Regions from separate parts of the Streptomyces hazeniae genome, predicted to be linked through region 1. Evidence: riboswitches for the same ligand, from Rfam matches in the RefSeq annotation. Region 1 holds a riboswitch; each other region holds the start of a gene.
The links. A riboswitch is a leader RNA that binds a small molecule or an ion and turns the genes downstream of it on or off. The one in region 1 is predicted to bind cobalamin.

Region 2: another riboswitch for cobalamin. It lies ahead of RM572_RS04730 (ribonucleoside-diphosphate reductase subunit alpha); the one in region 1 lies ahead of RM572_RS05395 (ABC transporter substrate-binding protein).
Region 3: another riboswitch for cobalamin. It lies ahead of RM572_RS23220 (cobalamin biosynthesis protein); the one in region 1 lies ahead of RM572_RS05395 (ABC transporter substrate-binding protein).
Region 4: another riboswitch for cobalamin. It lies ahead of cobN (cobaltochelatase subunit CobN); the one in region 1 lies ahead of RM572_RS05395 (ABC transporter substrate-binding protein).

Annotation. Positions count from the first base shown of each region.
Region 1 covers NZ_JAVREQ010000003.1:40,631-43,830, forward strand. Annotated here, with positions in the region: gene RM572_RS05385 (DUF4430 domain-containing protein) at 1-89, shown strand, start outside; gene RM572_RS05390 ((2Fe-2S)-binding protein) at 160-861, opposite strand; cobalamin riboswitch at 1,078-1,262, shown strand; gene RM572_RS05395 (ABC transporter substrate-binding protein) at 1,291-2,361, shown strand; gene RM572_RS05400 (FecCD family ABC transporter permease) at 2,457-3,200, shown strand, end outside.
Region 2 covers NZ_JAVREQ010000002.1:215,385-218,584, reverse strand. Annotated here, with positions in the region: gene mctP (monocarboxylate uptake permease MctP) at 1-1,012, shown strand, start outside; gene RM572_RS04735 (GNAT family N-acetyltransferase) at 1,075-1,590, shown strand; cobalamin riboswitch at 1,656-1,805, shown strand; gene RM572_RS04730 (ribonucleoside-diphosphate reductase subunit alpha) at 1,924-3,200, shown strand, end outside.
Region 3 covers NZ_JAVREQ010000025.1:7,990-11,189, reverse strand. Annotated here, with positions in the region: gene RM572_RS23230 (inorganic phosphate transporter) at 1-787, shown strand, start outside; gene RM572_RS23225 (hypothetical protein) at 821-1,033, shown strand; cobalamin riboswitch at 1,224-1,346, shown strand; gene RM572_RS23220 (cobalamin biosynthesis protein) at 1,474-2,427, shown strand; gene RM572_RS23215 (cobyric acid synthase) at 2,424-3,200, shown strand, end outside.
Region 4 covers NZ_JAVREQ010000013.1:47,019-50,218, forward strand. Annotated here, with positions in the region: gene RM572_RS15635 (precorrin-8X methylmutase) at 1-103, opposite strand, end outside; gene cobG (precorrin-3B synthase) at 159-1,565, opposite strand; cobalamin riboswitch at 1,638-1,789, shown strand; gene cobN (cobaltochelatase subunit CobN) at 1,825-3,200, shown strand, end outside.

The sequences.
Region 1 (3,200 bases):
CCGTCAACGGCACCTCCACCCCGGTCGGCGGCTGCCAGTTCCGCATCGAGCCGGGTGACGACGTCGCCTTCACCTGGACCGAGATGTAAGCGGCCCTCCGTCCTCCCCCGCGCCCCCCGGAGCCGCAAGGGCTCCGGGGGGCGCGGGCGTTCACGGGGCTTACGCGGTGGAGCGGTCGAGCACGCAGTCGCCGCACACGCCTCCCCCGACGCGGTAGTACAGGCAGCAGCTCCGGCGGCGGAACGCCACCACCTCGCCGCCGCGGGTGGAGAGCCGGCCCGTCCTGGCGAGCGGCTCGCGGTCCAGCAGCGCCCGCGCCCAGGGCAGCGGAGGGAAGTCCGGGTGCGGCAGCTGCGCGTGGAGCACGCGCAGCGTGCCGACGAGCGCCGAGGCCGCGTTGCCCCGCAGGACCTGGGGGGAGAGCCGGAAGACGCGCCGCATCTCGGCGGCGAGCGGCGTCAGGTGGCCCTCCACCACGACCTCGTGGAGCGCGTCGGCGGGGACGCCCGGGACAGCGGCGACCGAGTCCGGAAGCCACAGCGCGAGCGGCCCGGAGGGCACGGCCCGCCACCAGAGGCGTTCGGGGGACAGGTCAGGCACCCGGCCGGCGAGCGCGGCCGTGCCCAGCGCGACCGACCACAGCCGGGACGCCAGCCCGAGCTGCAGGGTGGAGGCCGCGACCCGGACGTCGCCGGTGCCCATGCGCCGCCCCACGTCGGCCGCCGCTTCGGCCAGGAGCGCCGGATCGCCGTACAGCCGGGCGAGCGGCACGAAGCCGGCGGCGTCCGCCCGCGGTCCGGTGCCGACGGCGAAGTAGGGGCCGATCGCGGAGGTCCGTGCCAGCAGGTCATCGGTCAACACCCGACCAGCCTTGCACGGAAGACGCGCCCGCAGTAGCGGGCCTCTGCCGCCCGGCACTCGGCAGGAGGGGACGGGAGGGCGGGCGCTCCGGTCACGCTGCCGCCCCTACGACCAGGACGCGGAGCGGCTCGTCGTGCGGGCGGTCCGCCCGGGGTGAACGGGCGCGCGGGGGCGCTCGGTGTCACATCCGGGCGCCCTTTTGCACCCTGTTTGCAGGAACGTACGATCTCCAGGTCATCACCGCGACGGGACACAGGAAGCCGGTGCGAGTCCGGCACGGTCCCGCCACTGTGACCGGGGAGTGGACCCCTTCCGGCACGCCACTGCGCGCACCCGCGCGGGAAGGCGAGGGGGAACGTCGATCCGGGAGTCAGGAAACTGGCCGTCGCGGACCGTTCCGAGGAGCGCGGACTCCCCAGGAGGCTTCAGGTGCAGGACGTTTCCCCCCTTTCTCCCTCCCCCTCCCCGGCGCCGGGTGCAGGGCACCCCGCGCGGCGCCGGCGGACGGTGCGCGGCGTCGCGCCGGCCGTCGCCGCCGCGCTGGCGGGCACGCTGCTGGCCGGATGCGGCACGTCGGGCGGCGCCGCCGCCGGCGACGACCGGCCGGCGAAGACGTCCACGGAGGGCTTCCCCGTCACCGTGGAGAACTGCGGTGTCCGCACCACGTACGAGGAGCCGCCCTCCCGGGCGGTCACCATCCACCAGCACCCCGCGGAGCTGATGCTGGCCCTCGGCCTGGAGGACCGGATGGTCGGCACCGCCTTCCCGGACTCCGCCGTCCTGCCGCGCTACCGCGAGGCGTTCGAGTCGATCCCCGAACTCGCGGAGAAAGAGCCGTCCTTCGAGACGGTCCTGACCGCCGAGCCGGACTTCGTGTACGGCGGCTACGGCAGCGCGTTCGCCGAGAACGAGGGCCGCTCGCGGAAGGTGTTTGCCGACGCGGGCGTGCACACCTACCTCAACCGCGAGTACTGCGGCGAGGACGAGGTGTCGATGCAGGACGCCTACGACGAGATCCGCACCATCGGGAAGATCTTCGGTGTGCCCGAGCGTGCCGACACCGTAGTGAGCGACCTGAAGAAGCAGGTCCGCACCTCCACCGAGGCCGTGCAAGGCGCCGACGTGGTGCCGGTGTTCGTGTACGACAGCGGCGAGAAGGCGCCCTTCACCGCCGGCGGCAAGGGGCTGGGCACGGAGATCATCCGGCTGGCCGGGGGACGCAACGTCTTCGCCGACATCGACAAGGTCTTCGGGGACGCCTCCTGGGAACAGGTCGTCGCCCGCAAGCCCGAGGTCATCGCCCTCTACGACTACGCGGGCGCCGGGAGCGTCGAGGAGAAGAAGGAGTTCCTGCTCTCCCAGCCCGCACTGGCCGACGTGCCCGCCATCGAGAACGAGCGGTTCGTCGTCCTGCCGCTGACCGCCACCCTGGTGGGCGTCCGGCCGCCGCACGCCGTCGAGGACCTCGCCCGCGCCCTGCATCCCGGGCGCTTCCGGTGAAGCTGCGGACGCCCGCGCCGCCACCCCCGTCACTCACCAAGTCCCCCGGCACGGACCGGGCCGAGAGGTCCGGGCCCCGCGGCGGCCGCTACGCGCTGGCCCTCGCCGCCCTCGGCGCCGCGCTCCTCGTCTCGCTGACCGCGGGCGTGGGCATCGGCTCGGTGTACGTGCCGCCGGGCGACGTGTGGGGCATCGTGGGCCATCACCTGGGCCTGGACTGGTCGGAGCCGGTGTGGTCGCAGGTCCGCGAGACCATCGTGTGGGACGTGCGGGCCCCGCGGGTGCTGCTCGGCGCGGTGACCGGCGCCGGGCTGGCGGTGGTGGGCGCGGCGATGCAGGCCCTGGTACGCAACCCGCTGGCGGAGCCCTACCTCCTGGGCGTCTCCTCGGGGGCGTCGCTGGGCGCGGTCCTGGTCATCGTCTCCGGGATCGGCCTCTTCGGCGCCGTCTCCCTGTCGGTCGCGGCGTTCGCGGGCGCGCTCCTCGCCCTGCTGGTGGTGTACGCCACGGCCCGCGCGGGCGGCCGCATCACCTCGGTCCGGCTGGTGCTGTCGGGCGTGGCGATCGCCGCGGTGCTCACCGCCGTGATGGACCTCCTGCTGCTGACCTCGGAGCGCGGCAACGAGGCGCGGACCGTGCTCGCCTGGACGCTCGGCGGCCTGGGCGGCGTGCAGTGGGACACGTTGTGGCTGCCCGCGTCGGCGCTGACGCTCGGCATCGGCGTGCTGCTGCTGCGCGCACGCTCCCTCAACCTCCTGCTGAGCGGCGAGGAGGCCGCCACCACGATGGGCCTGGACGTGGCCCGCTTCCGCGCCCGGATGTTCGTGCTGCTGTCCCTG
Region 2 (3,200 bases), on a different contig from region 1:
CGCGTTCGTCAAGGACTCGCTGATCTACATCGTGATCGCCGTCGCGATCATCTACATCCCGATCAAGCTCGGCGGCTTCGACGACATCTTCTCCAGCGCGGGCGAGAAGCTCTCCGAGACCGGCGGAGCACTGGTCACCGGGCCCGAGGGCCACTGGGCGTACGCGACGCTGGCACTCGGCTCCGCGCTGGCGCTGTTCATGTACCCGCACGCGATCACCGCGACGCTGTCCAGCCGCAGCCGCGAGGTGATCCGCCGCAACACCACCATCCTGCCCCTGTACTCGCTGATGCTGGGCCTGCTGGCACTGCTCGGCTTCATGGGCATCGCGGCCGGAATCTCGCTGGACAACCCGCAGCTGGTGGTGCCGCAGCTGTTCGAGAACATGTTCCCGGCCTGGTTCGCGGGCGTCGCGTTTGCCGCCATCGGCATCGGCGCCCTGGTCCCGGCGGCCATCATGTCGATCGCCGCGGCGAACCTGTTCACCCGGAACGTCTACCGCGACTTCCTCAAGCCGAACGCCACCCCGGAGCAGGAGACCAAGGTCTCCAAGGTCACCTCGCTCCTGGTGAAGGTCGGCGCCCTGGTCTTCGTCCTCACCCTGGACAAGACGGCGGCGCTCAACTTCCAGCTGCTGGGCGGCATCTGGATCGCGCAGACCTTCCCGTCCCTGGTCGGCGGCCTGTTCACGCGCTGGTTCCACCGGTGGGCGCTGCTCGCCGGCTGGGCGGTCGGCATGGTGTACGGCACCATCGCGGCGTACAACGTGTCCAGCCCGAAGCAGGATCACTTCGGCGGCAGCACGGCGGAGATCCCGATGATCGGTGAGATCGGTTACATCGGCCTCACCGCCTTCGTGCTGAACGCCGTGGTCACGGTCGTCCTGACGGTGATCCTGCGGGCCGCCAAGGTCCCGGACGGGCGGGACGAGACCACGCCCTCCGACTACCGCGCGGACGCCGGAGACCGGGGCGTCAAGGAGGAGCTGCCGGCTCCCACCGCCGCTCCCTGATCCCCGGAACCCACCCGAGCACCCCACCGGCGGCCGCCGGTGGGGTGCTGCATGCTGGGGGCATGGACGTGACGATCAGGGCGGCGCACGAGGCGGAGTACGGCGAGGTCGGAGACCTGACGGCCGACGCGTACCTGGAGGACGGGCTGCTCACCCACGGCGCGCGGGACCCGTACCTGGAGGTGCTGCGGAACGTGCCGCACCGCGCCGGGCACGCGCAGGTCCTGGTCGCCGTGGACGCGGGCACCGGCGATCTGCTGGGCACCGTGACCTTCGTCGGGGACGGCGGGGAGTACGCGAACATCGCCCGGCCCGGCGAGGCCGAGTTCCGCATGCTGGCCGTGCACCGGACGGGGCGGGGGCGCGGCGTGGGCGAGGCGCTGGTGCGCGAATGCCTGGCGCGTGCGCGGGCACTCGGCCGGGAACGCGTGGTGCTCTCCACCGAGTCGAAGATGACGACCGCTCACCGCCTGTACGGGCGGCTGCGGTTCGTGCGCACCCCCGCCCGCGACTGGGAGCCGATCCCCGGTCTGCCACTGTGGACCTTCGCGTTGGAGCTCGCCGACGCCGAGGACTGACGGGCACGGCAACCCTACCAGCGACACAAGATGTTGGGGTGCTCGCGCGGAGCACCCCAACATGTATGCTCGTCCTCGCTGTCGCCGCAGGGGAACCCGGTGCGAATCCGGGACTGTCCCGCAACGGTGTGCGGCGTGCCGTGCCCTGCCTCCACGCGTCGAACGGGCCCCGGAACGCCGCGAGTCCGAGCACCTGCCGACGGCGTCGTACACGTCCGGGCCCCGTGGGATGGGCCGGCGGACGCGAGGTGGCGCCTGCCCGCAACGGGTCGCCGTCTGCGCCCCGCCACGCCTCCCCACCGGCCCCCGCCGAGCGAGGGAGAGCACGTCACCGTGACCATCGCACCCGAGGCCGCAGCCGTCCCGTCGCCGTACCCGGCGCGTTCCGGGCCGGACGCCGACAGCGCCCTGCTGGAGCGGCTGTTGACGGAGCTGACCGCCGACCTGCCCGCGACCGACGCCGCCCGGATCGCCGCGGCCGTACGGCGCGGACGGCACCCCGGATCGACCCACGCGGACCTGCGGTCGCTGGCCGTCGAAGCGGCGGCCGGACTCATCGGCGACGAACCGGAGTACGGGCGCCTGGCGGCCCGGCTGCTGACCCGCGCCGTGCGCGAGGAGGCCGCCGGTCAGGGCGCGACCTCGTTCTCCGCCTCGGTCGCCGTCGGCCACCGCGAAGGTCTGATCGCGGACTCCACCGCCGCGTTCGTCACCGCGCACGCCGCACGCCTGGACGCCCTGGTCGACGCCGCCGTGGCGGACGGCAGCGACGACCGGTTCGGCTACTTCGGGCTGCGCACGGTGCACTCCCGCTACCTCCTGCGCCACCCCACGACCCGCCGGGTGGTGGAGACCCCGCAGCACTTCCTCCTGCGCGTCGCCTGCGGGCTGGCGGCGGACGACAGCGCGCGGGCCGTCGACGAGGTCGCCGAGCTGTACCGGCTGACCAGCTCGCTGTCCTACCTGCCGTCCTCCCCGACGCTCTTCAACTCCGGCACCCGGCACCCGCAGATGTCGTCGTGCTACCTGCTGGACTCGCCGCTGGACGAACTGGACTCGATCTACGAGCGCTACCACCAGGTCGCCCGGCTCTCCAAGCACGCCGGCGGCATCGGCCTGTCCTGGTCCCGCGTCCGTGCCCGCGGCTCGCTCATCCGCGGCACGAACGGTCACTCCAACGGCATCGTCCCGTTCCTGCGCACGCTGGACGCCTCGGTCGCCGCGGTGAACCAGGGCGGCCGGCGCAAGGGCGCCGCCTGCGTCTACCTGGAGACCTGGCACGCCGACCTGGAGGAGTTCCTGGAGCTGCGGGACAACACCGGCGAGGAGGCCCGCCGCACCCACAACCTCAACCTCGCGCACTGGATCCCGGACGAGTTCATGCGCCGCGTCGAGGCCGACGCAGACTGGTCGCTGTTCTCCCCCGCCGAGGTGCCCGAGCTGGTGGACCTGTGGGGCGACGACTTCGACGCCGCCTACCGCCGCGCCGAGGCGGACGGGAAGGCCGTGAAGTCCGTTCCGGCCCGGCAGCTGTACGCGCGGATGATGCGCACCCTCGCGCAGACCGGCAACGGCTGGATGACCTTCAAGGACGCCGCCAACCGCACGGC
Region 3 (3,200 bases), on a different contig from region 1:
CCGCAACGTGAGCGAGGAGCAGGCCGGCAAGGGCTACCGGGCCGGCCAGATCACCTCCGCCGCGCTGGTCTCCCTGGCGCACGGCACCAACGACGCGCAGAAGACGATGGGCGTCATCACCCTCGCCCTGATCGCGGGCGGCGCGCTGGCGCCGGACGCGGGCCCGCCCATGTGGGTGGTCGTCTCGGCCGGTGTCGCCATCGCGCTGGGCACCTACCTCGGCGGCTGGCGGATCATCCGCACTCTCGGCAAGGGCCTCACCGACATCCACCCGCCGCAGGGCTTCTCGGCGCAGACGAGCGCCGCGGTCACCATCCTGGCCTCCTCCCACCTGGGCTTCTCGCTGTCCACCACGCACACCTGCTCCGGCGCCGTGATGGGCGCGGGGATGGGGCGCAAGGGCGGCACCGTCCGCTGGGGCACGGCGGGCCGGATGCTGGCCGCCTGGGGCATCACCGTCCCGGCCGCGGGTCTGGTCGCGGGCGGCGCGGCGCTGCTGGCCGAGCGCGGCAACGTCGGCGTGACCGTGGTCGCCGTCCTCGGCGTACTGGTCAACGGCGCCATCTGGCTGGCCTCGCGCCGGCAGCCGGTCGACCACACCAACGTCAACGACATGCCGGAGGACTCCGCCCCGGGATCCCGCTCCGACGCACAGGACGCGGGCGTGGTGGCCGCCGCGATGAGCGCCGTCGCCCCGCCGCCGGCCGGCACGGTCCCCGAGCAGCACGGCGCGCAGGACGAGGAGTCCGAGCACGCCCGCACCAAGGCCTCCGTCTCCGGCGCCTGACGCGCCCCACCCGAAGGAAGCGAAGCACTCACCATGGACATCCACTGGTCCGCCCTGATCAACGTGTTCGGCGTCAGCCTGCTGGCTTCCGTCGCGCTGGTCGGCGTGTTCACCCTGGGCATCGTGGGCTCCGCACCGCGCAAGGACGGCGGCAGCGCCTCCGTACTCGCCCGCACCGGCGCATACCTCTGCTACGCGGTCTGCGCGGCCGCCGTGGCGTACGGCATCTACCTGATCGGCGCCTGAACCCCCGCGCACCCAGGGGTGGGTACGGCCTGCGGGCCGTACCCACCCCTCGCGCGTACCCGGGGCGCGCCGGGCGGGACGCGGGGGGGCGCTGCGTGGGGGTGGTCACACTGCTTCGCCGCAGGTCGGGGGCGAGTTGACGGTCGTGGGGGGCCGTGATGGACTTCCGGCAGCCGAACGGCGGCAGAAGAGGAAGCCGGTGCGAATCCGGCGCGGTCCCGCCACTGTCACCGGGGAGCGCCCCTCACCACACGCCACGGCCCGCCAGCGGGCTGGAAGGCCGGGGAGGCGCCGATCCGGGAGCCAGGAGACTCTCGCCGCCGGACACGTCGAGCCAGGGCGAGGACCCTGAGTGAGGACTCCGCCATGCGTGGCTTCTGCGCCCCTCCCCCACCCCGCACCTCGTCGTGTTCCTGCGAGGCTCCACAGCCCGTCGTCTGATGCCGCGTCCGCGTGCGTACGCGTACGGGGTGACGCTCGGCTTCCTCGCCGACCTCGCGCTGGGCGACCCCCGGCGCGGACACCCCGTGGCGGCCTTCGGCCGCGCGGTGAGCCGGGCCGAACGTGCCCTGTGGCGTGACGACCGCGGCGCCGGGGCGTTGTGCGCCGTGGTGTGCGCCGGCGGCGTGGCGGTCGCCGCGGCGGGCCTGAACGCGGCCGCCGGGAGGGCGCGTTCGCCGCTGCCCTCGGTGGTGCTGGCCGCGGTCGCCGGCTGGACGGTGCTCGGCGGGACCTCCCTGATCCGCGAGGCGCGGGCGATCGGCGCCGCACTCGCCGCGGGCGACGTTCCGGCGGCGCGGCGGCGGCTGCCGCACCTGTGCGGGCGGGACCCGGAGGCGCTGGACGCCGACGGCGTCGCGCGGGCGGTCGTCGAGTCGGTGGCGGAGAACACCTCCGACGCCGTGGTGGGCGCGCTGGTGTGGGGAGCGGTCGCCGGCGTGCCGGGCCTGGTGGCGTTCCGCGCGGTGAACACCCTGGACGCGATGCTGGGCCACCGCTCCCCCAGGCTGCTGCGTTTCGGCTGGGCGTCGGCGCGGCTGGACGACCTGGCGGGCTGGCCGGGAGCCCGGCTGACGGCCACGCTGGCCGCACTCGCCGGATCCGACCCGAACGGCGCGCTGCGGGCCTGGCGTGCGGACGCCGCCCGTCACCCCAGCCCCAACGCGGGTCCGGTGGAGGCCGCGTTCGCCGGGGCGCTGGGCGTACGGCTGGGCGGGACGCTGGCGTACGCGGGGCGGGTCGAGCACCGGCCGGTGCTCAACGCCGGTGGCCGGCCGGTCCGTACGGAGGACGTGGAGCGCGCGGTGCGGCTCTCCCGCCGCGTCGGCGTGCTGGCGCTGGTGACGACGACGGCCGTGAGGGTCGTGGCCGCGCGGAAGGGAAGGCGGCGGTGAACGCGGTGCGGCGGGGCGGCGGTCTGCTGGTCGCGGGGACGACCTCGGACGCCGGGAAGAGCGTGGTCACGGCCGGGGTCTGCCGCTGGCTGGCCCGCAAGGGACTGAAGGTCGCGCCGTTCAAGGCGCAGAACATGTCGCTGAACTCCTTCGTCACCCGGGAGGGCGCGGAGATCGGCCGGGCGCAGGCCATGCAGGCGGCCGCCGCCCGGGTGGAGCCCAGCGCGGCGATGAACCCGGTGCTGCTCAAACCGGGCGGCGACCGCACCAGTCAGGTCGTCCTTATGGGCAGGCCGGTGGGCGAACTGAGCGCCCGCGGCTACCACGAGGACAGGCAGCGGAAGCTGCTGGAGACGGTCGCCGGGTGCCTGGAGGAGCTGCGCGCCACCCACGACGCCGTGATCTGCGAAGGCGCGGGCAGCCCCGCCGAGATCAACCTGCGGCGCAACGACATCGTCAACATGGGCCTCGCGCGGGCGGCGCGCCTCCCCGTGGTGGTCGTCGGCGACATCGACCGCGGCGGGGTCTTCGCCTCGTTCTTCGGCACGACCGCGCTGCTGTCCCCCGAGGACCAGGCGCTGGTGTGCGGCTACCTGGTCAACAAGTTCCGCGGCGACGTGACGCTGCTGCAGCCGGGGCTGGAGATGCTGCACCGGCTCACCGGCCGCCCGTCGCTGGGCGTGCTCCCGCACCGGCACGGCCTGGGCATCGACGAGGAGGACGGGCTGCGCCTCTCGCTGCGCGGCACCGTGCGGGAGGCGTCGACGGCGCCG
Region 4 (3,200 bases), on a different contig from region 1:
CCCGGATGGTGGCGAAGGACTGCCGGTAGATGGCCGCGCCGTCCTTCTCGTACGCGTAGGCGCCTGCGTGGCCTGCGCCACGGTGGTCGTCGGTCCCGTGCATGTGGGTGGCCCCGCCCCTCTCGATGGTCCCGGTCGTCTGGTCGCCGCTCATCTGGTCACCCGTCGGCGGTGGTGCGTGCCGCCGCGGTGGCGGTGAGCGCGGCGGCGAACTCCCCCGCGTCGTCCGTGCCGGGCACGGACACCTCGTAGCGGCTGTCGCCGGTGGCGACGGCGTCCACGTGCGGGCCCTTCGGACGTCCGCACCGCCGGGTGCAGCCCGACAGGTACACCGGCAGCGGCGGCCGGGAGTCATGGCCGGCGGCCGCGGCGCGGGCGTCCGCGCGTACGTCGGACAGCGACGCCGCGCAGCCCGGGCGTCCCGCGCAGGCACCGAGGCCGAACCACGGCGAGGCGGCCGAGGTGACCAGGCCGGCCGCTCCGGTCTCCGCGAGCGCGGTGGGCGCTGCGGCCGACGCGAGTCCCGGCACGACGACGCCGCGCCACGGGGTGACGCGGAGTACGCGGGTGCCCCGGGTGAGCGCCAGGTCGGCGAGCAGGCGCGCCTGCGCGGACGTGAGGGTTCCCAGCGGCGCGGTCACGCACAGGGCGGCGTGCACGCCCCCGGGCGCCACGACCACTCCGGGCGCGGGCCCCGCCCCTTCGACGTGCACGCCCGGGGTTGCGCGGCCCGCCCCGGCGGCGTCGCGTACGCGTGGGGCGCCGGCGTCGTGCCCGTCACCCGTGGCGGGGCCCGCGCCCGGTACGGGGGACGGCCGTCCGAAGCGGGTGCGGAGCGCCTCGGTGACGGCGGCGGCCGTGTCCGGGGCGTCGGAGACGCGCCAGGCGCCGGTGCCGAGGGCGAGGAAGGTCTGCGCGGCGTACAGCGCGGCGCCGGGGGCGTCCGCCGCCGGGACGGTGACCGCCGCGCCGGAGGTGCCGACCCGGACCACGGCCGTGCCGGACGCGTCCGCCGTGCCGTCGGCACCCGGCGCGGGCGTCGCCGCCGTCACCGTCACGTCGGCACCCAGGGCGGCGACGTCGCCGCGGCCGTCGTCGAAGGCGAAGAGGAAGCGCCCGGAAAGACCGGTGGCACCCGGGTCGGCGCACAGCAGGCGGTCCAACTCCCGGACCCACGGCCTGACGTCGGCGTGCCCGCGGGCGTCCAGGCCGGACAGGGGGGTGGCCACCACGTTGCGCACCCGTTCGTGCGCGGCGGAGGGCAGCAGCCCCGCCTCCCGCAGCCGGGCGGCGAGTTGGGCGCCGCAGCCGGCGGCGAGTCCGCGGAGCTGGACGTTGCCACGCGAGGTGAGGTGGAGGGCGCCGTCGCCGAGACGGTCCGCCGTGTCGGCGAGCAGGTGTGCCTGCGCGGCGGTGAGCGCACCGCCGGGCACCCGTACCCGTGCCAGGGCGCCGTCGTCCGCGGCGTGCAGCCGCAGCGCGCCCGGGCAGGCGTCGTGACGGCCCCGGACGGGGGCCGTCACGGGGGCAGGGCTCGCTGAGGTGCGGCCACGGGGCGTCGGCATCGCGGCGAGCATACAGACGGACGACGCCCGGACCGTATGCCCCGGATCACGGCCCGGAGCACCCGCGTTGCGCTTACGATGCTGGTCGGCGGGTCGTATGCCCGTCATCGCCGTTGACGGCGACAGGGGAGGAAGCCCGGTGCGACTCCGGCGCGGTCCCGCCACTGTGAGTCCGGTGAAGAGGAACCGGACGAGCCAGGAACTCCCGCCGTCCGACACCGCCCGGGGCGTGGACACCCCGAGGAAGGCTTCACGTCGCATGCCGCTTTCGCCCGCGGAACGAGACCCGCAGCCCGCCGACTCCCCCGGATCCGCACCCGACTCCTCCGACTCCTCCGACCCGTCCGGCTCCCCCGCCGTCCTGCTGCTGTCGACGTCCGACACCGACCTGCTCAGCGCCCGCGCGGCCGGCGGTCCCGTGCGCTACCGCTTCGCCAACCCCTCCCGCCTGGACCTGGACGACCTGCCGGGGCTCCTGGACGGCACCGGCCTGGTCGTCGTCCGGCTGCTGGGCGGGCTGCGGGCCTGGGAGGACGGGCTGGACGCGCTGCTCGCCGGGGACCGGCCGGTGGTGGTGCTGACCGGTGAACAGGCCCCGGACGCCCAGCTGATGGCGGCGTCGACGGTGCCCGTCGGGATCGCCGCCGAGGCGCACCGCTACCTCGCGCACGGCGGTCCCGGCAACCTCGAGCAGCTCGCGCGGTTCCTGTCCGACACGGTGCTGCTCACCGGACACGGCTTCGAGCCGCCCGCCGCCGCGCCGACCTGGGGCCCGCTGGAACGCACGGCCCCCGCACCCGCCGACGGCGCCCCCACGGTCGCCGTCCTCTACTACCGGGCGCATCACATGAGCGGCAACACGGCCTTCGTGGAGGTGTTGTGCGCTGCGCTGGAGGAGGCGGGCGCCCGCGCGCTCCCCCTGTACGTGGCGTCCCTGCGTGCTCCCGAGCCGGAGCTGATCGACGCACTGCGCGCGGCCGACGCGCTCGTCACCACCGTGCTGGCGGCGGGCGGCACCCGCCCCGCCGAGGCGTCGGCGGGCGGCGACGACGAGTCCTGGGACGCGGGCGCGCTCACCTCGCTGGACGTGCCGATCCTCCAGGCGCTGTGCCTGACGGGTTCGCGTGCCGCCTGGGAGGAGAACGACGAGGGCGTGTCCCCGCTGGACGCGGCCGGCCAGATCGCCGTCCCGGAGTTCGACGGGCGGCTGATCACCGTCCCGTTCTCCTTCAAGGAGATCGACCCGGACGGCCTGCCCGCCTACGTGCCCGACCGCGAACGGGCCGCCCGCGTCGCGGGGATCGCCGTCCGGCACGCCCGCCTGCGCCACGTGCCGCCCGCGGACAAGCGGATCGCCCTGGTGCTGTCCGCGTACCCGACGAAGCACTCCCGGATCGGCAACGCGGTCGGCCTCGACACGCCCGCCAGCGCCGTGGCGCTGCTGCGCCGGCTGCGCGCCGAGGGCTACGACTTCGGCGACGCCGAGATTCCGGGGCTGGCATCCGGAGACGGCGACGAGCTGATCCGCGCCCTGATCGACGCGGGCGGCCACGATCAGGACTGGCTGACCGAGGAGCAGTTGGCCCGCAACCCGGTGCGCATCCCGGCGGCCGACTACCGGCGCTGGTTCGCCGA